3 regions of the Ketobacter alkanivorans genome follow, and region 3 is predicted to be linked to each of the others. Evidence: predicted binding sites of a transcription regulator. Region 3 holds the regulator's gene; each other region holds the start of a gene.

Region 1 (10,258 bases), 2.1 Mb from region 3:
AAAGCCCTCATCTACACTGCGGCCGCCCCCACAACCGACCAACACAATTAAAGGAAGCAAAAGTGAGGGAAGCAATTTTTGATACGCTCTCATATGGACAACCTTATCTCATCTTTTTATAGACAAATAAACACAGTCGCTGCAAGCCAGCAGTCAACTTATATAAAGTGTAGCTACTATAACCGTAATGACTAGCATGGCAAAAGTATTCCTCACATTTACCCTGAACTGTGAACAGCTCTAAATTCCTCCATATTTCCGCTATAATTCGCGCCCCATAAATTTATCTGTGAGTGGTCATGGCGATTCAACGAAAAGCAATAGCACTGATATCCGGCGGTCTGGATTCTATGCTGGCAGTAAAAGCCGTTCAAAAACAAGGCATTATTGTCGAGGGTGTTAATTTTTACACAGGCTTCTGCGTTGAAGGGCATACCCACGCCATTCGCAAAAAGGATAAAGAGAAGGAAAAACGCAACAATTCTTTGTGGGTAGCCGAGCAACTGGGCATACGCATGAATATTGTGGATATTTCAGAGGAATACAAAAAGATCGTTCTGAATCCACAGCACGGCTACGGTGCCAACCTGAACCCCTGCCTGGACTGCAAAATATTCATGGTGGAAAAGGCCAACACCATGCTGAATAAAGCCCGAGAAATGGCCGAAGAGAAAGGCTTTGATTTCATTATCACCGGGGAAGTGATCGGCCAGCGGCCCAAGTCTCAGCGCAAGGAGACCATGCCGATTATTGCCCGCGAGTCCGGTGCTGATGATCGCCTGTTACGCCCACTGTGCGCTAAATTGCTCCCCCCCACGCTGCCCGAACGCGAAGGCTGGGTTGATCGTGAGCAGCTCTATGGTTTCAACGGCCGCAGCCGTAAGCCACAAATTGCATTGGCACAGGAGTTTGGGTTAGAGGATTTCGCCCAACCCAGCGGTGGCTGCTGTTTCCTGACCGACGAAAGCTATTCCCGCAAACTGGCCGACCTTTGGACCGCTCGCGGCCGCAAGGATTACGAGCTGGATGACATTATGCTGCTAAAAGTCGGACGTCACATACGCCCCGCCCAGCACTACAAGGTGATCATCAGCCGGGAAGAAGGCGAGAACAATTTTTTGATGGGCTACCGCAAGCAATTCCATTCTATAAAATGCATCAGCCACGGCGGGCCACTGAGCCTGGTGGACGGCGACCCATCAGAAGAGGACTTGCTGACTGCAGCGCGTATTGCATGCCGCTTTAGTCAGGGCAGAGACTGCGACCAGGTCACCGTTGAAATTCAGGACAAACATGGTGTAGCTCGGCAGGTGGATGTTTCGCCCATGGCAAACGATGACATTCTGCAGAGTTGGTACGTCTGATTTAGCGAACCACACCTAACCACACTAGCTTCGGCTGGTTATGCAAATCGGTTTTTAGACCGGCCGCTTTCAGATTTTCTTGAGTGTCATGTTGCCAAAATGTGGCAGCCTTCACAGTGCCGGTCTATTTTTATACTCCATATCAGTCTGCTTTTTGTTGTGCGAGTATTCGATGCCTGGAAGTCACAAATTCATTACTGCAGGGTATTTCCTTGTTGCTGGCGCTGGGGCCTACCTTGCTTACCAGCAGTCCAACTTCACGTTACCGCCAAGCGCGGCAACCGCTGAGGTTACCTCAAGCATTCGCGCTCAACACGCCGAAGCAGCGCATGACACAATGGCCAATGACCTTCCTCCTGCTTTACGCTTAAACCAGACGTTACTGGCTGCGCAAAACGCGCTGGCAAACAGCGATGCCCTGCTTGACGACATGGAGCTATCGACGCTGGACACACTGGATCATAACGAAGCTGCGCATACCACCAGCTGGCACACCGAAAAGAACCAGAGCCGAACCCCCACATTCATGCTACATGATGATGTTCGCGAGTATGAAGTGGTGTCCATGGACAGCACTCCAAGCCTGCCTGGCGAAGGCGAACAGGTGGTTGTGCCCTTACTTAACGGCACGAGCGTTGTGGTCAACGTAATTTCCAGTAAAGTCACCCGCAATGGCGACTACTCATGGAGCGGACATGTAGCGGGCTATGGCAACGATTACCCAGTGATCATGACCTACGGCAGCAAATCTGCCTTCGCCATGATCACAACACCGCAAGGCAGCTATTCCATGGAGTCAATAGACGGCGTGGGCTGGCTCTATAAAAACCCGGCCGAGCATGAATTGACCGCACCGGGCCACGAAGATTTCCTGGAGATCCCAGAGCAACATCAAACACACTCTGATGCAGCGGGGGGCAACACGATGGATAGCTGACTGCGATAGAAAAACAATTCGACTTTAATGGATGCGCGCAATTACTTGTTAATCATGGAGGATTTTAAGTAAAGTCAAACGAGGTATGTCTAATGAAATCTGTAGTATGTAAATCTTATATCAAAACGCTGGCCGCAATGGCTTTGCTGATCCCTTTCTCCACTCAAGCCCAGGCGCAAGCCACCATCGACCTTTTGATTGTATACACCAGTGGCACCAATGATCTCTACGCTGGCGACCCCATGACGCGCTTCAACCATTTGGTGCAAACAACCAATCAGATTTACGCAGACAGCGGAGTGGATCTGGAACTCAACATCAAGCACACGGTGCAGGTAAATTACACCGACACTAACAACGCAGAAAATGCTCTCAACGACATCACCAACGGCAGCGGCGCATTCAGCAGCATAGCGGGCTTGCGCGAAGTACACGAAGCCGACATGGTCGTACTGTTTCGCCCCTACCATGCGAATCACGGCAGCTGCGGGCTGGCCTGGATCGGCGGCATGGGCACCAACGGAGACTTCTCCGCACCCTATATTAAAGGATACCAATACAGCCACGTGGCTGTGAATTCCTGTGGCGACTACGTTACCGCTCACGAACTGGGCCACAACATGGGCCTGCGACACTCACGCAAACAGGATGGCTCCGGCGGCACCACCTCCTATGCCTTGGGCCACGGCGTTAACAACCAATTCACCACCATTATGGCCTATCAATCCGAGTTCAACGTGGATTACTGGACCGGTAAAGTCTACAAGTTCTCCAACCCTGATGTGACTTGCATGGGCCTTCCCTGCGGCGTGGATCGAAATCAATCCCAAGGCGCGGACGCCCGCTTTGCAATCAACCTTACTGGGCCGCAAATAGCCAACTTCTATGGTGATCCCAACGCTACGGTGACATCTGAACTGCAGATTGTGTACGGCCAGATGAATGACGCAGAAACAGAGTACAACACCGCAGTACAAGCAAAACTGGACAGCGACGCAGCCTACATAGAGAAAAAAGACGCAGAAAAAGCCGCCAAAGGCGCGATCAAAGATCTGAAGAAAGCCGCCAGCACCGTCACCAAGGCCTACGCCAAGACCCTGAAAGACAGTGAGAAAGCCGCGAAAAAAGCCGCCAGCTATTTACAGAAAGCCGAGGCTCAACAGGCAAAAGCCAACGCCACATCCAACGCCAGAACCCAGGCCTCAGCTGAAGCCAAATACGATGATTACATGGTTTTATACAATGACTACACCGCCCAGGCAGCTGCATTGCTTGCCTCAGCCCAAAGCCAGGAGCCTGACGTAACCACTGCAACAGACGCACTTAACGCCGCCATCACAGACTATGAAACCAAAAAACTGGCCACCAAAGCCGAAAAGGATCAGAACAAGCTACTGAAAACAGACGAGAAAAACAAAAAGAAGATCTGGCTGACCCTGACCAAGCAATACAACAACCTTCTGAAAAACTGGTCCTGATGTAATCGACCAGTCACAGACCCAAAAAAGGCTCCCCCTCTGGAGCCTTTTTTATTGGTCCTGCCGCTGCTTAACCGCTTCCAATCTAATGCTCGACCGTTATTATATGCGCCGGAGGATTCATCATGACCCAACACGAACTCGATGCCCGCGGGCTGCTCTGCCCTATGCCCGTTATAAAAACCCAAAATGTTATACAGCAGCTTGCTCAGGGTGACCGCTTGCGGGTGCTGGCCACCGATCCCGGCGTGCTTCACGACATTCCTGCCTGGTGCAGGGTGAATGGTCACAAATTGATCTCCAGCAAAGAGCAAGAGCAAGAGATTGAGGTCATTATTGAAGTTTGCGACATCTAACGCCCCAAACGAGGGCGCAACGCACCAACAAATAGCACGCCACAGAACGATCGCACCAAAACGACGCACAAAAGACAAAGCCCAACGCAGGCTGCTCTAGATATCGCTCTTCCGCTCCTCAAAAAATGCCTCCCTGAAGCCCCTATCACTACTGGATTTGGGCTTGTATGAAAAAAAACTGCCCTTTCCTGCCCCCAACCCCTTTCAACTCAAAATCCAATGGCATATATTTTGCCTTCTTGTGAGGCAAGACCAAAACACCCGCATTGTGGATCAACTAGCTCTTCGCAACTGTCGGTTGGGGCTGTCGAAACCCAAAGGGGGAGCGGCAGTGACTACTTCACTTGGTCATCACCCCCTAATCTCTAAATCCAATTGGAGGACACACCAGAATGTCTGGAAAGACTACTTCTCTTATCAAAGAAAACAACGTTCGTTGGGTTGACCTGCGTTTCACCGATTCACGCGGCAAAGAACAGCACGTATCCCTGCCAGTTAGCGAAATCAAAGATGACTTCTTCTCTGAAGGCAAGATGTTTGACGGCTCTTCTATTGCTGGCTGGAAAGGCATCAACGAATCCGACATGATTCTTATGCCCGACGACAGCACTGCTGTTATCGATCCATTCACTGACGAAACCACACTGAACCTGCGTTGCGACATCGTTGAACCTGCCACCATGCAAGGTTACGAGCGTGATCCACGTTCTGTAGGCCGTCGCGCTGAAGAATACCTGAAGTCCACCGGCATTGCCGATGGCGCACTGTTTGGCCCAGAACCCGAATTCTTCGTATTCGATTCTGTGACCTGGAAATCCGACATGAGCGGCTCCATGTACGCCATCCACTCCGAAGAAGCGGCTTGGGTTTCTCACGAAGACTTCGATCGCTCCAACATCGGTCACCGTCCTGGCGTGAAAGGCGGTTACTTCCCCGTTCCTCCCGTCGACTCCCTGCACGATCTGCGTGCTGCCATGTGTGCCGCTATGGAGCAAATGGGCCTGGTTATCGAAGTACACCACCACGAAGTGGGTACTGCCGGCCAGTGTGAAATCGGTGTAGGCCCCAACAGCCTGGTTGCCAAAGCTGACGAAGTACAGATCCTGAAGTACTGCGTACACAACGTTGCTCACGCTTACGGCAAAACCGCTACTTTCATGCCCAAGCCTCTGGTAGGTGACAACGGCTCCGGTATGCACGTGCACCAGTCTCTGTCCAAAGACGGCAAAAACCTGTTTGCTGGCGACGAATATGCAGGCCTGTCCAAAGAAGCCCTGTACTACATCGGCGGTATCATCAAGCATGCTCGTGCCATCAACGCCTTCACCAACGCTTCTACCAACTCTTACAAGCGTCTGGTTCCTGGCTTCGAAGCACCCGTTATGCTGGCTTACTCTGCCCGTAACCGTTCTGCGTCTATTCGTATTCCATGGGTATCCAGCGCTAAAGCCCGTCGTATCGAAGTTCGCTTCCCTGATCCTTCCGCCAACCCATACCTGGCATTCTCTGCCATGCTGATGGCTGGTCTGGACGGCATCAAGAACAAGATCCACCCTGGCGATGCTGCCGACAAAGATCTGTATGACCTGCCACCGGAAGAAGGCAAGCTGATCCCGACTGTGTCTTCTTACCTGACCCAGTCTCTGGATGCTCTGGAAGCCGACAAAGACTTCCTGACTGAAGGCGGCGTATTCACCGAAGATATGATCGGCGGCTACATTGACCTGAAGCGTGGCGAAGTTGAGCGTTTGAACATGACAACTCACCCTGTTGAGTTCGAAATGTACTACTCTTGCTAATCGCTCCGCGATTCGGTTAGAACGGAAAAAGCTCCCAATTTTGGGAGCTTTTTTTGTATGTAAGGCGCGAAATGGTTTTTAATTAGAAAGTAGAACAACAACCAAAGGGAAAACACCATGACTCGCATGTTCGCCATATTCTCGATTTTGGCCCTGTTCAGCCTGCAGGCAACGGCCGCTACGGTATACAAATACACCGATGAAAGCGGAAACCTCGTATTTACAGACGAGCCCACCGAAGGTGCCGAAAAGATGGACGTGAAGCCGGTTGCCACCATTCCCGCCATACCTGTACCGGCAGCGGACACCTCAGACACCACAACGCCCACTGAGTTTAAATACGATAAAGTCACCATCATCACACCCAGCAACGATGAGCACTTCATCAATAACGGCGGCCAGGTCAGCGTACAGGTGGCCCTTTCACCGGCTTTGCGCAAAAACGATAAGCTCCAGTTGAAATTTAATGGCACCAACCACGGTAAACTCCAGCGCTCACCCAGCTTTAAGCTGGATAACCTGGATCGAGGCGAATACGCCACTCAGGTTGTTGTCGTGGACAACAAAGGTAAAGAGATTGGCTCGAGCGAAACGGTTACATTTTACGTAAAGCGCTCCGCAGCAGGCCCCAAAAAGTCGCCCAAGTAACATGCCTGCACCAAAATAGTTCACTGCAATTTCAAATTCATCTAATATCCTGTCTCAGCCTCACTCGTCAGCCCATAAATGGGCATCTAAAGTGAGGCTGGGCTACCTGATGGCAAATTCATTGCCATACCCAGCGCCAAAAAGGGGATTCCCCTTCACTAAAACGGCGGTTTTCAGGCCCTAACGACAACTTCACGCACCAAAGTCAAGCCAGTGATTCACACATGGTTTGCTTTTTGCATTGGCTTAGTACAAACCGTTCGAGGCACCATGACAGCAGTGAATACATCAAGGGTATCAAGTAATTACGAACTCTCCCGTCGCCTGATGGATCATCTCAGCACCGCTGTGGTGTTGCTGAACGAACACCTGCACGTAGAATTCGTAAACCCCGCTGCCGAACAACTTATGGCAGCCAGCGCCTCCCAGCTGGCCGGTATGCCGATCAGCACCCTGATTCATGACAAAGACCAGTCCACCCAGGACGATCTGGAACATGCCCTGCGTGACTTGCATCCCTATACCAAGCGGGAAGCGCATGTCTACATATACAACAGCACCCAGATCGCCACCGTTGACTACACGATTACACCGATTACCAGCGCCGACATGAGCGTCAGCCTACTGTTAGAGCTGCGTCCTCTTGATCGTTTAATGCGCATAAGCCGTGAAGATGGCCTTATCAACGCCCATCAAGCCACACGAGCCCTGGTTCGCGGCGTGGCTCACGAAGTAAAGAATCCTCTTGGGGGGATCCGTGGTGCAGCACAGCTTCTGGCAAGGGAACTGCCAGATGACTCCCTTAACGAATACACCGACATCATCATTGCCGAAGTGGATCGCCTGCGGAACCTGGTGGATCAAATGCTGGGGCCGCGCAAGCTGCCAAAATGGTCACAGATCAATATCCACGAAATACTGGAACGGGTACGTTCAATACTGACCGCCGAAACCGGTGAAGTGGTAGAAATAGACCGCGACTATGACCCCAGCCTACCGGAAATGTGCGCCGACAAAGATCAACTGATTCAGGCCATCCTCAACATCGTCCGCAACGCCAAGCAAGCGCTGACCGAATGCCAGGATCAAAAAAATCCCACCATCATTCTGCGTACACGGGCGATGCGCCAGTTCACCATAGGCCATACCCGGCATCGCCTGATACTGCTGGTGGAAGTAGAAGACAATGGCCCCGGTGTCAGCAAAGAGATGCAGGAAACCATGTTTTACCCCATGGTCAGTGGCCGCGCCAGCGGAACTGGTCTTGGGCTTTCAATCTCGCAATCCATTATTAATCAACATCACGGGCTGGTGGAATGTGACAGCAGCCCAGGAAAAACCATCTTTAGACTGTTGCTGCCTCTGGAACAACCAGAAGAGCAAACCAACGTTGGAGCGTAAATCATGCTGGGTGAAGAAAACGTCTGGATTATCGATGATGATAAATCCATTCGCTGGGTTCTAGAAAAAGCCTTGTCCCAAGAGGGCATCAACACATCTACTTTTGAATCCGGAGACTCTGCGCTGAGCAAACTGCGCAATACCCAACCGGATGTCATCATTACCGATGTGCGCATGCCAGGCACCGACGGGCTGGGGCTGCTTGCCCACATTCAGGACAACTTCCCAAACCTGCCTGTTATCATCATGACCGCCCATTCGGATCTGGATAGCGCAGTTCAGTCATACCAGGGTGGCGCGTTTGAATACCTGCCGAAACCCTTTGATCTTGATGATGCAGTATCCCTGGTAAAAAGAGCTGTGACTCACAGCCAGGAACAACAAGCCAGCAGCGGCGAACCCGTCGTCAACAACAACACCGATATCATTGGCGAAGCGCCTGCCATGCAGGAAGTGTTTCGAGCCATCGGCCGTTTGTCGCACTCCAATATCACAGTGCTGATCAACGGCGAATCAGGCACCGGTAAAGAGCTGGTAGCAGGGGCCTTACACCGACACAGTCCTCGCTCCGACAAACCTTTTATCGCCCTCAACATGGCCGCGATCCCGAAAGACCTGATCGAATCCGAACTGTTCGGGCATGAGAAAGGCGCTTTCACCGGAGCCGCCGCGCAACGGCAGGGCCGCTTTGAACAGGCCAACGGTGGCACCCTCTTTCTTGATGAAATCGGCGACATGCCGCTGGATGCCCAGACGCGCTTGTTGCGCGTACTGGCCGATGGCACCTTCTATCGCGTCGGAGGCCACACCTCCGTCAAGGTCGACGTACGCATCATTGCCGCCACCCATCAAAACCTCGAAAACCTGGTAAAGGATGGCAAGTTCCGGGAAGACTTATTCCACCGACTCAACGTCATCCGTGTTCACCTACCAAAACTGAATGAGCGTCGGGAAGACATCCCGCAACTGGCTGGACATTTTCTGCAGAAAGCGGCCAAAGAGCTGAATGTCGAAACCAAGATTCTGCTGCCGGAAACAGAAGAGTACATGATGACTCTGGACTGGAAAGGCAACGTAAGACAACTGGAAAACACCTGCCGTTGGTTGACCGTCATGGCATCCGGCCGTGAAGTACTGGTGGGTGATTTACCTCCCGAACTACAGGAATCCCATGGTTCACAGGATGCATCCTCCAATTGGGAGCAGGGCCTGCGCACCTGGGCTGATCAGGCTCTGGCGCGAGGTCAACGCGGATTACTGGATAAAGCGGTACCTGCCTTCGAACGCATCATGATTGAAACTGCGCTGAAACACACCGCAGGCCGTCGCCGGGACGCTGCCGAACTGCTGGGCTGGGGACGCAACACCCTGACCCGCAAAATCAAGGAACTGGGTATGAATGGAAACGGTTCCGATGAAGATGATGACAGCGACGATTGAGTCTAAAACAACTCCACATCGCCGGTGATTTCCGTTCCTGTAGTTGCCCCACCATGGTGGGGCAACTTGCCTTCCTGATCCATCACCTGATCCAGCAGGCTCTGCTGCCGATCCGACAAATGCTCTAACAGGCGACATACCGTCTGAAACGCAGCACGGGCGCTCTGTCCACTCTCGATGATGCCATGGGTGGATTGCAAAGCCCCATCCAGAGTACTGATCAAATATTTTTCCTGATCATCCTCCAAACCCAACTTAGGAATTCTGGAATCCAATTCTTCGATAGTGCTGCGCAACAACGTCATGACCTCACCCTGAGTGCTTTGCAGATTTTCACCCACCTGAACCAGAGTATCCCGCACCACACTGAAAGAGTGTGTCAGGTTTCGAGTTTGCTCAACCAGGGCCATTTCCGTATCCAGCGCCTTGATTTTGGCATCCGTAGAGCCCAGCATTGTCGGCAAAAAATCCTTGTATCTGCCATAGGCCTCTTGATTATCCAGTGGCATATTCTTAACTAAAAGCGCCACTCTGGAGTAATTGATTTGTGTACGACAACCAAAATCATTAAACCGATTGCCTGAGTCATACAGAGTCTCAATCACTTCTTTCTCCAAAGGAGAAACACTTCCCTTCACATTAAAAAAATTCTTCCCGCCCCGAGTACAAAACATAAGCGTACAGTTCAAACCAATTCGGGTAGTAACCTCAAAGAAACGCTGAGCAATAGACTCAAAGTCATCTGCATCGTACGTAGCCTCAATAAACTGGATGGCCAAACCCAACTCACTGGAACCGCGCATGGCCATAAACGCAGTTTCTGAAGCGCTCTGGG
Region 2 (10,258 bases), 410 kb from region 3:
CACATGGGCTTCAGTATCCTTACCGGTGGTACCACGTATTAACCAGCGTTTTAGGTGAAACAACGGCAGCGCTTTTTCACGCACAACCACAACCTCCTGGCCATCCACCACATTGGTGCGGGAGAGATCCAGGTGAAAAATTTCATTCACATTAACCAACGGCAACGCAAACGCCTGCGTTCCCAGCATGACCATCAGCGTTGGCATGATGGCGAGCGTAAGTGGAACCTTGATAGCGATACGAGTGCCGACATTCTTTTCGGAATGAACCTCGATCATGCCATTGAGTTGGGTGATTTTGGTCTTCACTACGTCCATACCCACACCACGACCAGACACATCGGAAATCTGATCTTTGGTGGAAAACCCAGGATGGAATATCAAATTGAACGCTTCAGGATCACTGAGCCGATCGGCCGCCTCAGTGTCCATCAAACCTTTTTCAACGGCTTTTCGGCGTAACATATCCGGATCCATACCGCCGCCATCATCGGTGATCGATAACACGATATGATCACCTTCTTGCTCCGCAGCAAGAAACACTTTACCCATACGAGGCTTACCCATGCTCTCACGTACATCGGGTGCCTCAATACCATGGTCAACGCTATTGCGAACCAAGTGAACCAGTGGATCAGCCAAAGCCTCCACCAGGTTTTTATCAAGATCCGTCTCCTCACCTTCCAATTCCAAGGTGATTTCTTTTTTCAGGTTACGTGCCAAATCCCGAACAACGCGAGGGAAGCGACCGAATACCTTCTTGATCGGCTGCATCCGGGTTTTCATGACTGCGGTTTGCAGATCGCCGGTGACCACATCCAGGTTGGCAACGGCTTTTGCCAGATCTTCATCGGCGGTTCGCAAGCCTAAACGCACCAGGCGGTTTCGTACCAATACCAGCTCGCCCACCATATTCATGATGTCATCGAGGCGCTTGGTATCAACGCGAACCGTATTTTCTGCAGCAGCCGGAGCCTCTTTTGGCGGCGCGGCTCCGCGGGCAACAGCCTCTTTTTTGGCTGGGCTGGCAGTGGCTGCAGGCTTGGCAGTGGGTGCCTCTGCTTTTTTCGGCGCAGCCTGAGGCGGCGATGATGGCTGTGCAGGCGCTTTTGCGGCAGGGGCAGGTGTCGCTGACTTACTTGCGGCAGGTGCAGCTGGTGCTTTCTCCTCGACTGCTCCGGTAGTAGGCCCTTTACCCTTACCATGCAACTCATCTAACAGGGATTCAAATTCATCGTCGCTGATTAATTGGCCATCAGTACTTGCCGCTGCAGGTTCACCTTCATCGCCCTCAGTTTTTGGTGTACCGCCGTGTCGACCTTTGCCATGCAATTCATCTAACAGGGATTCAAATTCGTCATCTGATATTTCGTCGGAGCCAGTTGCAGCAGCCGGCTCTGGCTCGGCGGCCGCAGCAGCAGCTCCACCAATCTTGCCTTTACCATGCAACTGATCCAACAGCGCTTCAAATTCATCTTCTGTGATTTCGTCAGAGGTTGAAGCCGAGGCGGCGGCGACTTCATCATCTTCGCCAAACAAATCTATTCCATCTGATGTATTGGTAGCCGGTGCTGCTGGTGCCTTGTCTTTGCCTTCGTCCAGCGCATCCAAAAACTGCTCGAACTCTTCGTCAGTGATATCGCCTTTATCAGCCGCTTCACTGGCAACGGGAGCTTCCTCAGCTGCAGGCTCCGCTGTAGGAGCAGCCGGTGTATCACCCTGCAAAATGGCATGTAGCGCATTCATCAAGGCAGGATCAGCAGGATCTGGATACTGGCGGCCATGAACCTGCTCGAACATACTGTTCACAGCGTCCAGCGCCTGCAACACTACGTCCATTAATTCTGCATTGATCGACAACTTTCCATTACGCAACAAATCGAATATGTTTTCTGCCGCGTGACAAAGATCCACCAGGGTGTCCAATTGCAGAAACCCTGCCCCACCTTTTACTGTGTGAAATCCTCGGAATATTGCGTTTAGAAGATCAGCGTCGTCGGGTCGGTTTTCCAGATCAACCAGTTGTTCTGACAGTACTTCCAGTATCTCCCCGGCCTCAACCAGGAAGTCCTGTAGTATTTCTTCATCACCTTCGAAGCTCATCCCCTAACTCCTCTAAAACCCAAGACTGGATAACAAGGCATCCACATCATCCTGACCCGAGACAACATCTTCTCGCGCCTCTGGATTCATAATTGGCCCCTCGGGTCCAATATCTGCCTCATTAGCCTTCATGTCTTTCTGGGGAAGTTCATGTTTAGCACCGGTAATCTGATCAATGGTGCTCGCCATTGCCACCAGATTCACCAGGTTATCTTCTACTTCTTTTACTAGCTGAATGACTCGCTTGATCACCTGACCGGTCAGATCTTGAAAATCCTGCGCCAGCATGATGTTGGAAAGATTGGAGTCAATTGTGGATGCATCTGCCACTGCAGTTACTAAAAAACCATCCACTTTTTTCGTTAACTGTCGAAACTCATCTGCGCTCATTTCACGGCGCATAAGTTTGTCCCACTCCTCTTTCAGGGATTGGGCACTTTCCCGCAGGTGACCAGAAACCGGCATGGTGTGCTCCACCATGTCCATAGTTTTGTTAGCCGCCTGTTCTGTTTTTTCGATGACATAATTCAATCGCTGGGATGCATCCTGCATACGCGACATTTCATCGCGCATCACGCTGTCACTGGTATCAATCGCAAAGTTTTTGATTGACTCATGCAGGCTACGGGTCAACTTTCCAACTTCTTGAAACAACACCTGATCCCGCTGCTGGTGCAAAGAGGAGATGGTTCGCATCGCCTCCTTCGCATCACCACTTTCCAGTTGTTCAACCAGGGTTTTGGCGTACTCCACCAAACTGTCCTGCTGAGCTTGCTCCGTCATGCTAATCTCACATCTGCCGTTAACGGTGAATAGTGCTATGCATCTACCCGCTCAAAGATCTTCTCGATCTTTTCTTTCAATGCCTGAGCGGTGAAGGGCTTCACAACATAGCCGTTAACGCCAGCTTGCGCGGCTTCGATGATCTGCTCTCGCTTGGCTTCAGCTGTCACCATCAATACAGGTAGGCTCTGCAGCTTTTCATCCGCACGCACCGCCTTCAGCAGGTCTATACCCGTCATTCCCGGCATATTCCAATCTGTAATAAGAAAGTCAAAATCCGAGGCTTTCAGTAATGGCAAAGCAGAACTTCCGTCGTCGGCTTCCTGGGTATTGGTGAACCCAAGGTCGCGTAGCAGGTTCTTGATAATGCGTCTCATCGTGGAAAAGTCATCAACAATGAGAATTTTCATATTCTTGTCCAAGGTTGCCTCCAATGAACCCAGTTCACTACGTCTGTTAAGCAAACTACTGCTGTAACTGGCTGTTAAATGCCCCAACCAGCGATAAGCTGACGGTTTCCGGGCCTTTCAACAGTCTCTACCGCTTAAGTCTAGTAGCAGATTTGGTGTGATCCAGTTTTTGTAGAAGAATCAAAGCCACTCTTGTAGACGGGCGCGCAATCGTTGGGCGGCCTGACTGTGAATTTGGCTGACACGAGATTCGCTAACTCCCAGTACCTGCCCGATTTCCTTAAGATTTAGTTCTTCGTCGTAGTAAAGGGATATGACCAATTGCTCCCGCTCAGGTAACTGTTCAATCGCGCGGGCCAGGTGGGTGCGGAATACCCCACTTTGGAGGTCATCCAGGGGGTTGTGAGCCTGTTCTTGCTGCAACCCGGTGGTAATGTTGTCTTCGACGGATTCAAGCTCATTGAGGCTGAACAGCCGTGTCGCCATGCTGTCTTGCAACATGGCGTGGTACTCTTCCATGGAAATGCCAAGGCGATCTGCAATATCCCGATCCCGTGCATCGGCACCTGTTTCATGTTCAATATCGCGAATCACTTGCTGGATACGTCGAGCGTTACGATGTACCGAACGTGGCGCCCATTCACCCTTGCGAACTTCGTCCACCATGGCTCCGCGGATGCGAATGCCTGCGTAGGTTTCAAAGCTGGCGCCTTTGCTGCTGTCATAGCGCTTCAACGCATCCAGCAAACCAATCATGCCAGCCTGATACAAATCTTCCACCGCCACGCCTGAAGGCATTCGAGCCAAAAGATGATGGGCGATGCGTTTCACCAGCGGAGTATGCTGCTCCACCAGGACATCTATTTGTGGCGCCGATTCATCGTTATACATAGCCTGTCGCTTCATGCCCTGCATCGGGGTAACCTGGCGTCCTAACGGGCAACCGCTCCTTGCACCAACCGATCCACAAAGAACTCAAGGTGCCCTCGAGGCGTTGTGGGTAATGGCCAGCTGTCTACTTTATTTGCCAGCGAGCGGAATGCCAGCGCCGCTTTACTGCGGGGATAGGCCTCCACTACTGGCTTTTGCCGCATGACCGCCTTACGCAGGTAGTCATCAAATGGAATGCACCCCGAAAATTGCAGAGCCACATCCAAAAACCGATCCGTCACTTTGGTAAGCTTATTATAGATTTCGCGACCTTCTTGCTGCGTGCGAACCATGTTGGCCACCACGTTGAAGCGGTAAATACCGTGCTTCTGGTTAAGAATCTTCATCATGGCGTATGCGTCAGTAATAGAGGTCGGCTCGTTGGTCACCACAAACAGGCTTTCCTGTGCAGCGGTCACGAAGCTCATCACCATTTCCGAAATGCCTGCTGCTGTATCAATTAACAGCACATCCACATCATCGCTTAGTTCGCTAAAAGCATGGATCAAACCGGCATGTTCACGGGGCCCCATGCTCACCAGTTCTTGCGTACCCGACGAAGCCGGTACGATTTTGATGCCGCCAGGACCCTCTACAAGGATGTCCTTGATGCCGCACTCACCTTTTAATACATGGGAAAGATTCTCACGGGAGCTGATACCCAGCAGAATATCCAGATTGCCCAACCCGAGATCGGCATCCAGCAACACGACTCTGCGGCCTATTTCAGACAAGCACATCCCCAGATTAATTGAGACGTTGCTCTTGCCTACCCCACCTTTGCCGCCGGTGATGGCGATTACCTGTACGGGATGATTACTCATAAACGTTTTTGTGTGCACCTTGTGTCGTCTTTTATCCGTAAGCCAGATCCGGTTCCATTTCGGAGATGGCGTCGCTGTACATATCCGCTACCAATGCATCGTCCATGCGATACTCCTTCGCCAGAGCGATGGCATGATTGATCAAGCGGGTGGCTTGCGGGCGGGCTATGTCGTCCGGGATGTTCTGGCCATCCGTGATATAGGCAATAGGTAGCTGCGATTCGATCGCGACACTTAAAGCCTCGCCCAAACTGGCCGATTCGTCCAGTTTTGTGAGAATACAGCCCTCTAGATTCAACTGTTTATATTCATTGATAGCCTTATCCAGAATACGTCGCTGACTGGTAGAGGACAGAACCAGCCAACGTTGAATATTTGCCCCCATGCTCTCAAGCATAGTCATTTGTTCCTGATGTACCTGATCTTTATGACTCAAACCGGCAGTATCCACCAAAATCAGCTTCTTACGGGACAAAGAGCGCAATAATTGATCAAGACTCTGCTGCTCGGTCACGACTCGAACCGGCACTTTAAGGATACGCCCCAGAGTGCTCAGCTGCTCATGTCCGGCAATACGGTAACTGTCGGTGGTAATAAGCGCCAAATTCTCGGCACCATGCTCCAGCACAAAGCGGGTAGCAATCTTGGCAATGGTGGTGGTCTTGCCCACCCCTGCAGGCCCAACAAAGGCAAAAATGCCCCCATGAGCGGCTATGTCTTCACCCAGCAACGGCAGGTCATCGCTCAGCTCCAGCAATGCCTCGCGCCAAGCCAATTTAAGATCAGTGCCTGGCTTCAGGTTTCTCACCAGCTTTCGGCACAGCGCAGGGGATAAGCCCAAACGAGCCAATTTTTTGAATACCGAAGCCTCCAGTGGATGGCGATGAGAAAAATCGCCCCAGGCAACATTAGCCATCTGCACATTCAGCATCTGACGCAACTGGTTCAGTTCTCCTCGCATTTCAGCCCATTCAGGGCTGGCCGCAGAAGGTGCTGCAACAATCGGCGCAGGAGCAGCGGAAGCAACTGTAACAGCAGGAGAAGACACAGCAGCCACTTCAGGAGTCGCGGTTGTGGCAGGAGCTGGTGCGGCCACATCCGCCTGCACCCTGGCCTGCTGACTTAACCGAACCTCGACATCCCGATCAGACTGCTCTTCTCGACTGTTTAACTGCTTCAGCCACATTTCATTGAATTTCTGATTGGCCTGCTCACGACGCTGCAACGCTTCAATCAAATTTGACTTGTCTTCGGCGGTAGGAGCAAAACCACCCCTGTCATTCAACAACCGAGCCGGATCCCCCAACGCTGGTGAACTGGCACTATCGCTCATGAAATCAGGAATATGATTCTGCTTGCGCTCGCGGGCTTTGTGCTGCTCAACAAATTCGTCGTAGTCGGCGGCGGCAACAATTTCAATGCCACCGGCCACCTTACGGTTGGAGAGAATCACTGCATCTGCACCCAACTCTTCACGAACCAACTTCAAAGCCTGACGCATATCCGCTGCTATGAATTTTTTTGTGTTCATGATCGTCGTATCCTCGCTGCTTCAGTCGCCATCGTTTACTGGTTATTGGCCCACAGAAGCGGTAATTGTAATCTGTTTGTTATCCGGTATTTCGTTGTATGACAGTACATTTAAGCCCTGAACACTGAACCGCAAAAAGCGCGACAGCATGGGGCGGATGCCCGCCGAAACCAACAAAACTGGTGGATTACCTGCTAACTCCTGCTTCTGAACTGCATTGGATACGGAGCGTTGCAGTTTTTCCGCCAAGCCCGGCTCGATCACCGCATCGCTGGCAGTACCGCCAGAATTTATGGCCTGCTGTACAGCTTGTAGCAACAACTGTTCCAACTCCGGTTGAAGCGTGATAACAGGCAGCTCACGCCCCACACCGTATATGGTCTGGACGATCAAGCGGGATAACGAGACACGGGCGGCAGAGGTGAGAGCGTCAGCGTCTTGACTCTTTGGTGCCATCTCCGCCAAGGCTTCGGCAATGGTGCGAATATCCCGAATCGGTACATCTTCCTGCAATAAATTCTGCAGGACTTTATGCAACTTGCTTAAGGGCAAGGGATTCGGCACCAGGTTTTCCACCAGCTTCGGCGATGCTTTCTGCAAATTCTCCAGCAGCTTCTGCACCTCCTCAAAACCAAGCAGTTCATGGGCGTGCCGTAACATCACCTGATTTATATGCGTAGCTACAACCGTACTTGCATCTACTACCGTGTAACCCATGGTTTGCGCCTGATCACGCTGACTTGGCTCAATCCAAACGGCATCCAGCCCGAACGCGGGATCCTTACATTCGATACCATTGATCGCCCCGAACACTTGCCCGGGGTTGATAGCAAGCTCACGGTCTGCATGAATCTCTGCCTCCTCAATCGCCACCCCCATTAGCGTTACGCGGTAAGCATTAGGCAGTAGATCCAAATTATCCCGGATGTGAACAGACGGCATAAGAAACCCCAAATCCTGAGACAGTTTCTTACGCACACCCTTGATACGTCCCAGTAGTTGCCCGCCTTGGGCCTTGTCTACAAGCGGTATCAGCCGATATCCCACTTCCAGGCCAATCGCATCCACTGGCTGCACATCATCCCAACCCAGCTCCTTGAATTCGTTGTCACGCTGGGCGGCGATTTCTTCCATTTTCTGCGCCTTTTTCTCGTCTTCCACTTCCTTACCACCAGAAGCCTCACGACGATAATGAATCCAATACGCTCCGCCACCACACAACGTAGCCAGCCCTAAAAACGCAACATGAGGCATACCCGGAATAATCCCCATGATGACCAGAATGATCGCAGCGATCGCCAAGGCCTGAGGTGAACCAAACATCTGGACCATCACCTGATCACCCAGATCCTGGGAACTGTTTACGCGGGTAACGATGATCGCAGCAGCAGTGGATAACAACAAAGAAGGGATTTGCGCGACCAAACCATCACCAATAGTGAGCAAAGCATACACTCGCAGCGCATCACCAAAACCAAGATTGTATTGGGCCATACCAATAGCAAGGCCACCCACAATATTGATAATCAAAATCAGGATACCGGCAATCGAATCCCCACGAACAAACTTACTGGCACCATCCATTGCACCGTAAAAATCCGCCTCCTGGGACACTTCTGCTCGACGTATTTTGGCCTCCTCCTGGTCAATAACCCCGGCATTCAGATCAGCATCAATGGACATCTGCTTGCCTGGCATCGCATCCAGGGTAAATCGAGCACTCACTTCCGAGATACGGCCGGCACCTTTGGTGACCACCACGAAATTGATGATCACCAATATCATAAAGACCACCAAACCCACTGCGTAATTGCCCCCAATCACAACTTCACCAAATGACTGAATGACCTTACCAGCAGCATCGCCACCTTCATGGCCGCGCAGCAATACCACGCGGGTGGACGCCACGTTCAAAGCTAAGCGCAGCAAAGTCGCAATCAACAGCACCGTCGGGAATATGGCGAATTCCAATGGTCGCATGGTGTATACCGAAACCAGTAGCACCACCAACGCCAAAGCAATATTAAAGGTGAACAATACGTCCAGCAGAATAGACGGCATGGGCAGGGTCATCATGCCCATGATGATCAGCAAAAAGATCGGTGCGCCCCAATTGCCTTGCTTGAGGATATTTCCGGATTGAGTAGCCACACCTGCTGCCATAACACCTTCGCTCTGCCACTAACAAATATTTGACGCATTAAGTACGCCTTAGTGTTAGATCGCAAAGATCATGCCTAAATGGATAAATTATTGAAACAGCGGGTTATTCGTCTTTCTTGAGGTCGTCTGGAACGGGGAAATCTGGCACCACGCCAGGGTTGGGGCCTTTGCCTTCCTGAAATTGCTGCAACTGGTACACATAGGCCAACACTTGAGCAACCGCCAGAAACAGCCCTTGTGGAATCTCCCTTTCCAGCTCCGTATGGTAGTAAATGGATCGGGCCAACGGGGGTGAATTTAATATCATGACATCGTTTGCCAGTGCCACCTTTTTGATCTGCAGTGCAATGTGATCTGCACCCTTTGCCACCAGTATCGGTGCCAACATTTTTTTCGGATCATATTTTAAAGCTACGGCAAAGTGGGTCGGGTTGGTAATCACCACATCAGCGTCAGGCACCGCTGACATCATACGGCTTTGAGCCATTTCACGTTGCTTGGATCGAATTTTGCCTTTTACTTCTGGTTTTCCTTCCGTGTCTTTGTATTCATCCTTTACCTCCTGCTTGGTCATTTTTAATTGTTTATTATGCTGATATATCTGAAAGGGTACATCGATGGCCGCCACCACCAGCAAAGTGCAAGATAGAATAAACAACGCCCACGCTACGATGGAAATACCTTCCGCCATCGCCTCATGCGCAGGCATAAAACCGAGCGCCATAAAACGAGTGCTGTTGTAATCCAGAATCATCAGTGCCACCGCAGACACCAAGCCAAACTTCGCAATCGCCTTTACCACCTCCATAAGCGATTGCGCAGAAAACATCTTTTTCAAGCCTGAAAGCGGGTTCAGCTTACTTAATTTTGGTCTTATAGATTCAGCAGAGAAATTCATTCCACCCACCATAGGTGGAATCATCAATGCGGCAATAAGCACAGCAATATAGAAAGGAGTTAATGCGGTAAAAGCTGTCTTGGCGGAGCTAATCAACGAGCGCACCATCACGTCCTGATTAAGCAACTCATCTCGCGGCAAACTGTAATTCATCTCAAACACTTGCTCGGCCGCGTCAAACAATAACCCACCAGACATCATCAGGCCCGCGGCACCAAAAATCATTACAGCCACCCCCCCCAGCTCGCGGGAACGAGGAATCTGCCCCTTCTTGCGGGCATCCAGTATTTTTTTCTGGGTGGGTTCTTCTGAGCGTTCCTGCCCGTCTTCGCTCTCAGCCATGCTACCTCACCATTTCGCTGAGATAGTCGAAGGCATCCGCACTCAATCGCTCATATTGAGGCAGGACATTGGATAATGTGATCCATATGATTACCAAACCTAATACCATAGTAAAAGGAAAGCCCACGGCAATAATATTCATTTGTGGTGCAACCCGGCTGATTACACCAAACGAAACGTTTACGACTAAAAGAGCGATAATAGAAGGCAGCGCCACTAAAATCGCCCCTGTAAACATCCAACTGGCAAGCCGAGCCAATTCAAGATAATTGTC
Region 3 (10,258 bases):
CGCCCGCGACTTAAAAATCGGCAAACTGATTCAGGGTCGCGAAGACAAAAAAATCGCACTGCAGGAACTCATGCAACAAGAAGGCCTGAGTGTAGATCAGGTAGCCTACATGGGCGACGACCTACCCGACCTGCCCGCCATTCGACTGGCGGGGCTGGGCGTCACGGTCTCCGATGCCTTGCCTATCGTGCGACAACACGCAGATCTTATCACCGAAGCCAAAGGTGGCGACGGAGCGGTGCGAGAATTCTGTGACTGGCTGATGCTGGCCCAAGGTAACCTCAATTCCATTCTGGAACCCTATCTGAGCTGATGAAACAACAAAACCAACTGATTCTAAGCAGCTTGTTTCTAGCACTTTTCGTGGTGGGCACCTACACCTACATGAAATGGGATCAGTGGTTCAGCCCCAAACAGCATGCAAGCACCACCTACGACCAACCCGACATGGTCGCCATAGAATTGCAGCAGCACAGCTACGACAAACACGGCAACAAAGAGTTTCTGCTGGATGCAGAATCCATGCTTCAGTACGTTGCCAGCAATCGCAACCTGATGGTCAAACCCACCATCACCTTCTTTGAGCAGCAACAAGAATCCTGGAAAACCAGCGCTGCCAGCGCCACCTCTGATAACGAAGCCAACAAATTGAACCTCTCCGGCAATGTTACCGTTGTTCAGCAGGGCGTGCGGGAAGCCGCCGTACTGGAAACAGAAACCCTCATACTCTATCCGCGGGAATCCTACGCCACCACCGACGACAAAGTCGTGATCAGGCAAAGCGGCGTCTATATAGAGGCAACCGGGCTGGATGCAGACCTTACCAACAACCGAATTACGTTACGCCACAAAGTCACCAGTATTTATGAACCTGAAAAATCTTAAACAGCTGACCTGCTGGATGATCCTGCTAAGCGCAGCCCCCGTGGCACAGGCGCTGGACAGCGATCGCCAACAGCCGCTGAAAATTGTCGCAGACACCGCCGTAATTGACGAAAAAGACGGCACCGCACTCTACACCGGCAACGTGGTATTGACTCAGGGCACCCTTCGCATCGCTGCCGACTCCCTGAAAATCAGAACCGAAAACGGCAAAGTGGATATCGTTATGGCTGAAGGTGATCCCGCCCTGTTCTCACAGGTACCCGAGCCCAACCAGGCGGAAGTCATCGCCAAAGCCAAAAACATCGATTACATGGTGCGCGATCAGAAACTCCTGCTAAAACGCAAGGCTTCCATCGTGCAAGGCGAAAACATCTTTCGCGGCGAAGAGATCGTTTACGAAATCCAAAGCCAGCGCTTGCAAGCACTGGGACAGACCCAGGATCACCAGCCCGGCGACATAAAAGGCCGAGTGGAAATGATTCTGCCATCGGCGGCAGAGCCTGCACCGCAAACAGCGCCTGCTCCCGCCCCAACAGAAAAGGCCATACCTGCATCATGAGCCGCCTGACAGCATCCAATCTAGCCAAAAGCTACAAAGGTCGCGCCGTGGTGGAAGATGTCTCCATCACCATCGAAAGTGGCCAGATCGTCGGGCTACTGGGCCCTAACGGTGCCGGTAAGACCACCTGTTTCTACATGATCATCGGCATAGTCCCCCAAGACAAAGGCCGCATCGTGATAGACGATACCGAAATCACCCACCTGCCCATGCACGGGCGCGCCGCCAAAGGCATCGGCTACTTGCCCCAGGAAGCCTCCATCTTTCGCCGCCTCAAGGTAAAAGAGAACATCATGGCGATTCTGGAAACACGCAAAGACCTGAACAAAAAGCAGCGCCAGGCCAAACTGGACGAACTGCTGGCGGAGTTCCACATTGGCCACATTGCCGAATCCCAGGGTATGGCCCTGTCCGGTGGTGAGCGCCGCCGGGTAGAAATCGCACGGGCACTGGCCACCGACCCCGCCTTCATCCTGCTGGATGAGCCCTTCGCCGGGGTCGACCCCATTTCCGTTGCGGATATTAAACAGATTATCAGCCATCTGCGGGATCGCGGCTTGGGCGTACTGATCACCGACCACAACGTGCGGGACACCCTCGACATTTGCGAGAAAGCCTTTATCGTCAGTGAGGGCCATATTATCGCCGAAGGTGAGCCCTCACTCATCCTGCAAAACCAGAAAGTACGCGAGGTTTATCTGGGCAACCAATTTCATATGTAAAAGTTCTAAGTAATTTCAGGCATGTAAATTGCTTTGCGGGCTGACTGCTCTTACAATTAAAGCATCGCAGTTGAAATACGGCCCAACTAAGCTGTTGAAAACAGGCCAATAATTGGCTGCCTAAAACGTCAACAAGGCCGTGACACCCCACTAAAACTGGTCGTTGAAGAAGTTGAATTAGGTATCAATGAAACCAACCTTACAGCTCAAAATTGGTCAACACCTTACTATGACGCCCCAGCTGCAGCAGGCCATACGCTTGCTACAGCTCTCCACGCTGGATCTGCAAACCGAAATTCAGGAAGCACTGGAGTCCAACCCCCTACTTGATGTGGATGAGTCAGGATCGGATAACGACAGCGGCGACACAAGCGAACAAAATACCAGCGACAAAAGCACCGAAACCACCAACGAAAAAGAACCTGTCGTGGACTTTTCCCAGTCCAGCGACAGCAGTGAAGCCAGCTCAACCACCAACGAAGATGCCCCCGTCGACCTGGAAGGCAAAGAAATGCCCGGCGAGCTGCCCGTGGACAGCGACTGGGATACCTTATACGACGGCACCGCAGGTTCCGGTGGCAGCACCAGCTTCGACGACGATGACTTCGACTATGACAGCCGTAACAGCGCCCCGGAATCAATCTATGACTCCTTGATGTGGCAGCTGAACCTGACCAACATGTCCGACATGGACCGCATGATCGCCATGGCCATCATTGAAGGCGTCAATGCCAAAGGCTATCTCACCCAATCCGTAGAGGACATCCGCGACGGCGTACTCGCCCAGCAGGACGTAGTGGCAGACCTGGTACGCCTGCAGCAGGCCGAACTGGAAGCCATGGGCATCCAACTGGAACCCGAAGAAGGCGACGACGGCAGCGCCATCTCACTGGAAGAAGTGCTGGCCGTACTGCACCGCATTCAACAATTTGATCCCCCCGGTGTGGCCGCCCGAGACCTGCGGGAATGCCTGCTGATCCAGCTCAAACAGGAGCCAAAAGGCGACCCAACCCGAGAAGACGCTATTTTGGTCGTGGAAATGTTTCTGGATGCCCTCGGCTCTCGCGACTTTGCCACCATCATGCGCAAGGGCAAGCTATCAGAAACCCGTTTAAAAGCCGCCATCGAGCTGATCCAGGCCCTGAACCCCTACCCAGGCAGCAGCATTGAATCCGATGACACCCAATACGTCATCCCCGATGTCATTGTCAGCAAAGACAAAGGCCGCTGGCGAGTAGAACTGAACCCGGAGGCCACCCCCCGCCTGCGAGTAAACAGTGGCTACGCCTCCCTGATACAGCGGGCCGACAACAGCAGCGACAACACCTTCCTCAAAAACAACCTGCAGGAAGCCCGCTGGTTTATCAAAAGTTTACAAAGCCGTAACGAAACCCTGCTGAAAGTAGCCACCAAGATCGTCGAATATCAGATCGGCTTTCTGGAAGAGGGCGAAGAGTCCATGAAGCCATTGGTTTTACACGACATTGCCGAAGCCGTAGGCATGCACGAATCCACCATCTCCCGAGTAACCACACAGAAATTCATGCATACGCCCCGCGGCATATTTGAGCTGAAATACTTCTTCTCCAGCCACGTCAGCACTGCCTCGGGGGGCGAATGTTCATCCACCGCCATTCGCGCCATTATCAAGAAGCTGGTTGCAGCAGAAAATCCAAAAAAACCGTTGAGCGACAGTAAAATTGCCAACATACTGGAGGAACAGGACATCAAGGTTGCCCGGCGCACGATCGCCAAATACCGCGAGGCTATGATGATTCCCCCTTCCAATGAAAGGAAACGATTGGTTTGACCTCTGGTCATAGAATACAGAGTTGAACATCATCGGTGCCCTTCTGGCCGATGCTATACCAAACCCAAACGCGCCAGCCAATGGGTTGCAGTAAAACAAACCACGATTAAGGAGTGGCCTATGCAAATCAATATCAGCGGACATCACGTAGACGTTACGGACGCACTGAAAGACTACGTTGCCGATAAAATGCAAAAACTCGAACGCCATACCGACGACATCACCAGCATCCAAGCCATCCTGAGTGTCGAAAAGAACCGACAAAAAGCCGAAGCAAAAATTCATGTAAAAGGCGCTGACCTGTTTGCCAACGCCGAATCCGAAGACATGTATGCGGCCATCGACATGATGACCGACAAACTTGATCGCCAAGTGCTGAAGCACAAAGAAAAATCCAAGAGCTGGTAAACAAGGCGATTAACTCCAAAGGTTGTAATAAGGTTAATTGATAACGATGGAACTTGCTGAAATCATCAGTCCGCAACGGGTTTTTGAAGACGTACCTGGCGGCAGCAAAAAGAAAGTTCTGGAAACCGCTGCTGGGCTTATTGCCCAGCAGTACCCCGAACTGGACCCCAACGAATTGTTCGACAGTCTTATATCAAGGGAAAAGCTTGGCAGCACAGGCCTGGGCAAAGGCATCGCCATCCCCCATTGCCGTGCACAGCATTGCAACAACGTTATAGGTGCCTTCATCAAACTCGAAAGTGGCGTGGATTTCGACTCCATTGATCACGAACCCGTGGACATGCTGTTTGTGTTATTGGTGCCGCAAGATGCGCATGAAGAACATCTTAATGTTCTCGCCAAAATCGCCGCCATGTTTAACGATGAAACACGCCGCAACACACTGCGCAATGCACATTCATCCGATAGCATCTACGATGCCCTCGTCACTCCCGTATAAAGGTAATATGCCATGAAGCTGGTCGTAATCAGCGGTCGCTCCGGATCAGGAAAAACCACTGCATTACACGTGCTTGAGGACATCGGCTACTACTGCGTTGACAACCTCCCCGTCACATTGTTGCGGGATCTGATGAGCGAGCTGGCAACGCGCACTGCCCCCCGCATCGAAGAAGTTGCCATTGGCATAGACGCCCGCAACAGCGTAACCCAGCTGGAAAAACTCCCCAACGTATTGCGAGAGCTAACCGCAGACGGCATCGACAGTCAGGTTATCTACCTGGACGCCGGAGATGAAGCACTGATAAAACGCTTCAGCGAAACCCGTCGCCGCCACCCCATCAGTAACGACACCAACACCCTCAAAGAAGCCATTGTGCGCGAACGGGAAATGCTGAACCCGGTAGCATCAAGCGCCAGCCTGATCATCGACACCAGCAACCTCACCCTGCACGAACTGCGCGACCAAATCAAAATGCGAGTGGCCGAAAACCAGGATGGCATGGCCATACTGTTCCAGTCATTCGGTTTCAAAAATGGCATTCCCACCGATGCCGACCTGGTATTCGATGTGCGCTGCCTGCCCAACCCACACTGGATCAGCCAGCTGCGCAGCCAAAGCGGCCTTGATCAAGGCGTGCAGGAATTTTTGCAAGGCCATCAACCGGTAACCGAGATGGTGCACGACCTCACCACATTTCTAGAAACCTGGCTGCCCCGCTTTGCTGCCAACAACCGCAGCTACATGACCGTTTCCATTGGCTGCACCGGAGGCCAACATCGCTCAGTGTACGTCACAGAACAACTGTGTCAGTACTTCAAAACGCGCCTTGGCAATGTTCAGGCTAGACACCGGGACTTGTAAGCTGTTTTAATCAGGGCTGCTGTAATTGTGTGAGCCACTATGAAACTGGAAAAATCCATTACCATCATCAACAAACTGGGATTGCACGCCCGCGCCGCCTCCAAACTGGTGGGCACAGCCTCCCGCTTCGAAAGCAAAATAATACTGAACCGCAGCGGGCAAGAAGCCGACGCCAAAAGCATCATGTCTGTTCTCATGCTGGCGGCCAGTCAGGGCACCGAACTGCAGATCACCATCAAAGGTGCCGACGCAGAAGAAGCCTGGGATCACGTGGCCACCCTGATCAACAACCGCTTCGACGAAGACGAATAAGCTCCTTCTGGTCATCTTATCCACAACTCGCTAGAATGGCCCACCCAATTCAGGAATACCCTCTACCCTAACATACCAGCAACAGGAGGTGATCAGTGGCCAAATCACAAACCAGCCATGAAACCCAAGATCAGCTCCATGCCTTTCTGGATGCACTCCACAGCGGAGCCTTTGATGAAATTCGGCGCATGCTGCGGGGCATGTCACCGGCTGAAGTGGCAAGGCTCATCGAATCCACACCGTTGCGGGCCCGTAACCTGCTATGGCAGCTCATCGACAAAGAAGACGAAGGGGAAGTTCTTCAATACGTAAATGAAGAACTGGCTGCCCATTTTCTGCGTCATCGCAACACAGAGGACATTGTCAGCCTGGTCGAAGGCTTCGACACCGATGACTTCGCCGACCTGTTGCAGGAACTGCCCAAAACCGTCATGCGGCAGGTACTGGATTCACTGGATGATCAAAACCGCTACCGCATCGAAACCATCCTGGGCTATCCCGAAGACACTGCCGGTGGCCTTATGGACACCGACATCATCACCATTCGCCCGGACATATCGCTGGATGTGGTGCTGCGTTACCTGCGCCGCCATGAATCCCTGCCGGACACCACTGACAACCTGCACGTAGTCAATCGCACCGGGCAATTTGTCGGCATTCTGCCACTCACCAAACTGCTGATCAAAGATCCCGGCATGAGTGTGCGCGAGGCAATGAACACCGATGCCAAAGCCATACCCGCATCCACCCCGGCCCGAGAAGTAGCGCAGACATTCGAACGAGAGGATTTGGTCACCGCACCGGTGGTGGATGATAACGGTGTGCTGCTGGGCCGAATCACCATCGATGACGTAGTCGACGTTATCCTCGAAGGTGCCGACCACTCCCTCATGAGCATGGCCGGTATGGATGAGGATGAAGACACCTTCGCCCCTGTATGGAAAACCACCCGCCGCCGCGCAGTGTGGTTAGGCATCAACCTGCTGACTGCGTTTCTCGCCTCCTACATGATCGGCCTGTTCGAAGGCACACTGGAAAAAGTCGTGGCGCTCGCCGTGCTCATGCCCATCGTCGCCAGTATGGGTGGCATCGCTGGCAACCAAACCCTCACCTTGGTCATTCGCGGCATGGCCTTAGGGCATGTAGGATCAGCCAACGTTCGCTGGCTGATCAGCAAAGAGATGGCCGTCGGGTTTCTCAATGGGATCTTATGGTCAGCCGTAGTGGGCACCATTGCCACCCTCTGGTTTAACGACATCATGCTGGGTGCCGTACTTGCCACCGCGATGATCATCAACCTGCTGATTGCCGCCATGGCCGGGGCCTCTCTGCCGATGCTATTGGATAAAATGGGCATCGATCCCGCTTTGTCGGGCGGGGTTATTTTAACCACGGTGACCGATGTAGTGGGCTTTTGCTCATTTCTTGGCCTGGCCACACTCTACTACACCTAACCACACCACCTCTCATAGCCAAAAGCTATGGATTTAATAGAAAAATCAATTCGCTAGCCGCTCAACAGGTCTGACAAATACCCTAGTAATCTGCTAAAGTGTTGCCTCTAAACCGTGTGTAGAGACAACCATTAACTTAAGAGGGGACATGAACATGGCCTTCACTTTGCCTGAACTGCCTTACGCAAAAGACGCGCTGGCACCGACCATTTCTGCAGAAACTCTGGAATTCCATTACGGTAAGCATCACCAGACTTACGTTGATAAACTCAACGGACTGGTTCCCGGCACCGAATACGAAGGCAAAAGCCTGGAAGACATCATCAAGACTTCCTCCGGCGGCGTATTCAACAACGCAGCCCAGATCTGGAACCACACCTTCTACTGGCACAGCCTCAGCCCCAATGGCGGCGGCGAACCCACTGGTGCAGTAGCAGACGCTATCAATGCTGCTTTCGGTTCATTTGCCGATTTCAAAGCCAAATTCAACGATTCAGCCGTGAACAACTTCGGTTCCAGCTGGACCTGGCTGGTTAAAAAGGCTGATGGCTCACTGGCCATCGTCAACACCAGCAATGCTGGCACCCCGATCACTGAAGACGGTGTCACCCCGCTGATCACTGTTGACCTGTGGGAGCACGCCTACTACATCGATTACCGTAACGCCCGTCCAAAATACCTGGAAGGCTTCTGGAATCTGGTGAACTGGGATTTTGCGAACGAAAACTTCGCTAAGTAACGCCTAGCCTCCAGCGCTTTACAAAAAGGCTTGCACCAAATCAGTGGTGCAAGCCTTTTTTTTGTGCATTTTTTTACATATCAGCTACAACTTATAAAGGTGTTTAGCTATTTGCACGAAAACAAGGAGAGCAAAGGATGAAAAAACACACCTTTAAGGTCAGCCTGCTGGCTGCTGCTGTGGGGCTCGCTGCCGGGTCAGCCATGGCAACGGAACTCCGGATAGATGGCTTCGCCAACATTGTGGCAGGGCAAATGATTAGCGACTCAGAAGATGGTAGTTTGTATGGCTACGATGAAGATTTAAGCTTTTCCCCAGAAACCAATTATGGCATTCAGTTCCGCGGTGACCTGGACGACGGCTTATCCATTACTGGTCAAATAGTAGGTAGAGGTAATGAAGATTACGATGCCAAAGTTACCTGGGCATACCTCACTTACGAAATCAGCGACGAACTTTCACTAAAAGCCGGGCGCTCGAGAGTACCCTACTTCATGTATTCCGATTTTCTGGATATCGGATACGCTTACCATTGGATTAGGCCTCCCCAGGCTGTATACGATCTGGGCTTTGAGAATCAGGACGGTATTACTCTCGACTATCTAACCGAGATCGGAGATTGGAGTTCTCGCGTTACCGTGATGGTCGGAAGGTCGGATTCTGACGTCGATCTAGATGGCGATGGGACGAACGAAAGCAGAATCAGAATATTGAACCAAGTAGGCGGTGCTTGGAGCGTGAATTACGACTGGTTTACTGCCCGTATCGCCTACTTCACCTCAAGAGTTGATATACCAGTAGATGATCTCGCGACGCTTAGCCAGGGAATCAAAGATTATGACGCCGGCTTAGCCTTGGCCGTACCCGGCTACCAGGCCGGTACCCTGGACGACACTGCAGATAAAGTTGTATATGACCAAGACATGGCACAATTCGCCGGCATCGGTTTTTCTGCGGACTACGACAATATCATTGCCGTTGCCGAATACACACAAGTCAGGATAGATGACGCACCGCTGGAAGACAGGGACACATGGTATATATCTGCAGGATACCGTATCAACCAATTCACCGTGTTTGGCACTTATGAGAAGTATAATTACAACGCTAAAACCGACGAAGTGGAGAAGTTCGCCAATGCCGCCCCAATCACAGGCGTCCCAGCGCTAGATGGTGCGAGAGCGGGCATTCTTGCTGGATTACCAGACGTATTCTCAGGTGAAAAGGACTCTGAGGGTATGGGTATAGGCGTACGCTATAATTTCCATCCATCCGCAGCGATCAAAGTAGAGCTCAATCAACTTGATAACAAAACGGACAATACAAAACCACAATCTATCGCCGTTGCGACCAACATCGTCTTCTAAGGGAGGAAAGTACCATGATGAATAGTATATTCACTTCCACTGCAAAGTTAGCTGTCTTAATGATAGCGATGTTGGGATCAAGCATCACTTTGGCGGAAATTGCTGTTATTGTTCACCCGGCAAACGATTCCAGCCTGCAGGCCGACGATATCGCCAAGCTGTATCTGGGCAAATCCAAGAAATTTTCCAACGGCCAAAGCGCCATTGCACTGGATCGCGGCGAAGGCACCGAGCTCAGGGTAAAATTTCTGGAATCCACCGTTGGTAAAGATGAGTCACAAATGAAGTCTTACTGGTCACGCCTGATCTTTACCGGCAAAGGTATCCCCCCCAAGGTGGTGGAAACCGATGCTGAGGTTAAAGAGCTGGTATCCCGCAACCCCGATACCATCGGCTACATTGATGCGGGTGCCGTGGATGACACGGTGAAAGTGGTCGCCACCTTCTGATCATGCGGTAACGATGCAAACCAAGCCCCTCCTACGAGGGGCTTTCTTTTTTCCGCCCGCCCTACTGGCCGGGCATATTATTTACCAGCCACCATCATGGCATCAATCAGAATAGATCCAACCTGTACATTACCCCGTGCATCAACATCCTCACCCACGCCGCGCAGGTTGAGAAATATGTCCCGCATGT

Evidence for each region. Region 3 encodes sigma-54, which starts transcription at its own class of promoters, with help from an activator protein. Its sites were predicted from a motif close to ANTGGCATNNANNTTGCTNT; they were not measured.
Region 1: glnA (glutamate--ammonia ligase) is a predicted target of sigma-54. The motif match lies at 4,354-4,373, and genes of this name have one in related genera.
Region 2: flhA (flagellar biosynthesis protein FlhA) is a predicted target of sigma-54. The motif match lies at 8,803-8,822, and genes of this name have one in related genera.

The regions. Positions count from the first base shown of each region.
Region 1 covers NZ_CP022684.1:1,926,330-1,936,587, forward strand. Annotated here, with positions in the region: gene Kalk_RS08280 (vWA domain-containing protein) at 1-93, opposite strand, end outside; gene Kalk_RS08285 (tRNA (5-methylaminomethyl-2-thiouridylate)-methyltransferase) at 300-1,364, shown strand; gene Kalk_RS08290 (hypothetical protein) at 1,537-2,301, shown strand; gene Kalk_RS08295 (zinc-dependent metalloprotease) at 2,394-3,779, shown strand; gene Kalk_RS08300 (sulfurtransferase TusA family protein) at 3,905-4,135, shown strand; gene glnA (glutamate--ammonia ligase) at 4,528-5,934, shown strand; gene Kalk_RS08310 (DUF4124 domain-containing protein) at 6,052-6,582, shown strand; gene glnL (nitrogen regulation protein NR(II)) at 6,853-7,983, shown strand; gene glnG (nitrogen regulation protein NR(I)) at 7,987-9,423, shown strand; gene Kalk_RS08325 (response regulator) at 9,426-10,258, opposite strand, start outside.
Region 2 covers NZ_CP022684.1:4,429,629-4,439,886, reverse strand. Annotated here, with positions in the region: gene Kalk_RS19000 (chemotaxis protein CheA) at 1-2,103, opposite strand, end outside; gene Kalk_RS18995 (protein phosphatase CheZ) at 2,116-2,886, opposite strand; gene cheY (chemotaxis response regulator CheY) at 2,922-3,308, opposite strand; gene Kalk_RS18985 (RNA polymerase sigma factor FliA) at 3,477-4,187, opposite strand; gene Kalk_RS18980 (MinD/ParA family protein) at 4,229-5,050, opposite strand; gene flhF (flagellar biosynthesis protein FlhF) at 5,082-6,581, opposite strand; gene flhA (flagellar biosynthesis protein FlhA) at 6,624-8,744, opposite strand; gene flhB (flagellar biosynthesis protein FlhB) at 8,848-9,984, opposite strand; gene fliR (flagellar biosynthetic protein FliR) at 9,986-10,258, opposite strand, start outside.
Region 3 covers NZ_CP022684.1:4,021,066-4,031,323, reverse strand. Annotated here, with positions in the region: gene Kalk_RS17235 (KdsC family phosphatase) at 1-313, shown strand, start outside; gene lptC (LPS export ABC transporter periplasmic protein LptC) at 313-885, shown strand; gene lptA (lipopolysaccharide transport periplasmic protein LptA) at 866-1,444, shown strand; gene lptB (LPS export ABC transporter ATP-binding protein) at 1,441-2,166, shown strand; gene Kalk_RS17215 (RNA polymerase factor sigma-54) at 2,354-3,976, shown strand; gene hpf (ribosome hibernation-promoting factor, HPF/YfiA family) at 4,097-4,384, shown strand; gene ptsN (PTS IIA-like nitrogen regulatory protein PtsN) at 4,431-4,883, shown strand; gene rapZ (RNase adapter RapZ) at 4,896-5,747, shown strand; gene Kalk_RS17195 (HPr family phosphocarrier protein) at 5,787-6,059, shown strand; gene mgtE (magnesium transporter) at 6,155-7,513, shown strand; gene sodB (superoxide dismutase [Fe]) at 7,668-8,252, shown strand; gene Kalk_RS17180 (porin) at 8,390-9,619, shown strand; gene Kalk_RS17175 (type 2 periplasmic-binding domain-containing protein) at 9,634-10,068, shown strand; gene pmbA (metalloprotease PmbA) at 10,146-10,258, opposite strand, start outside.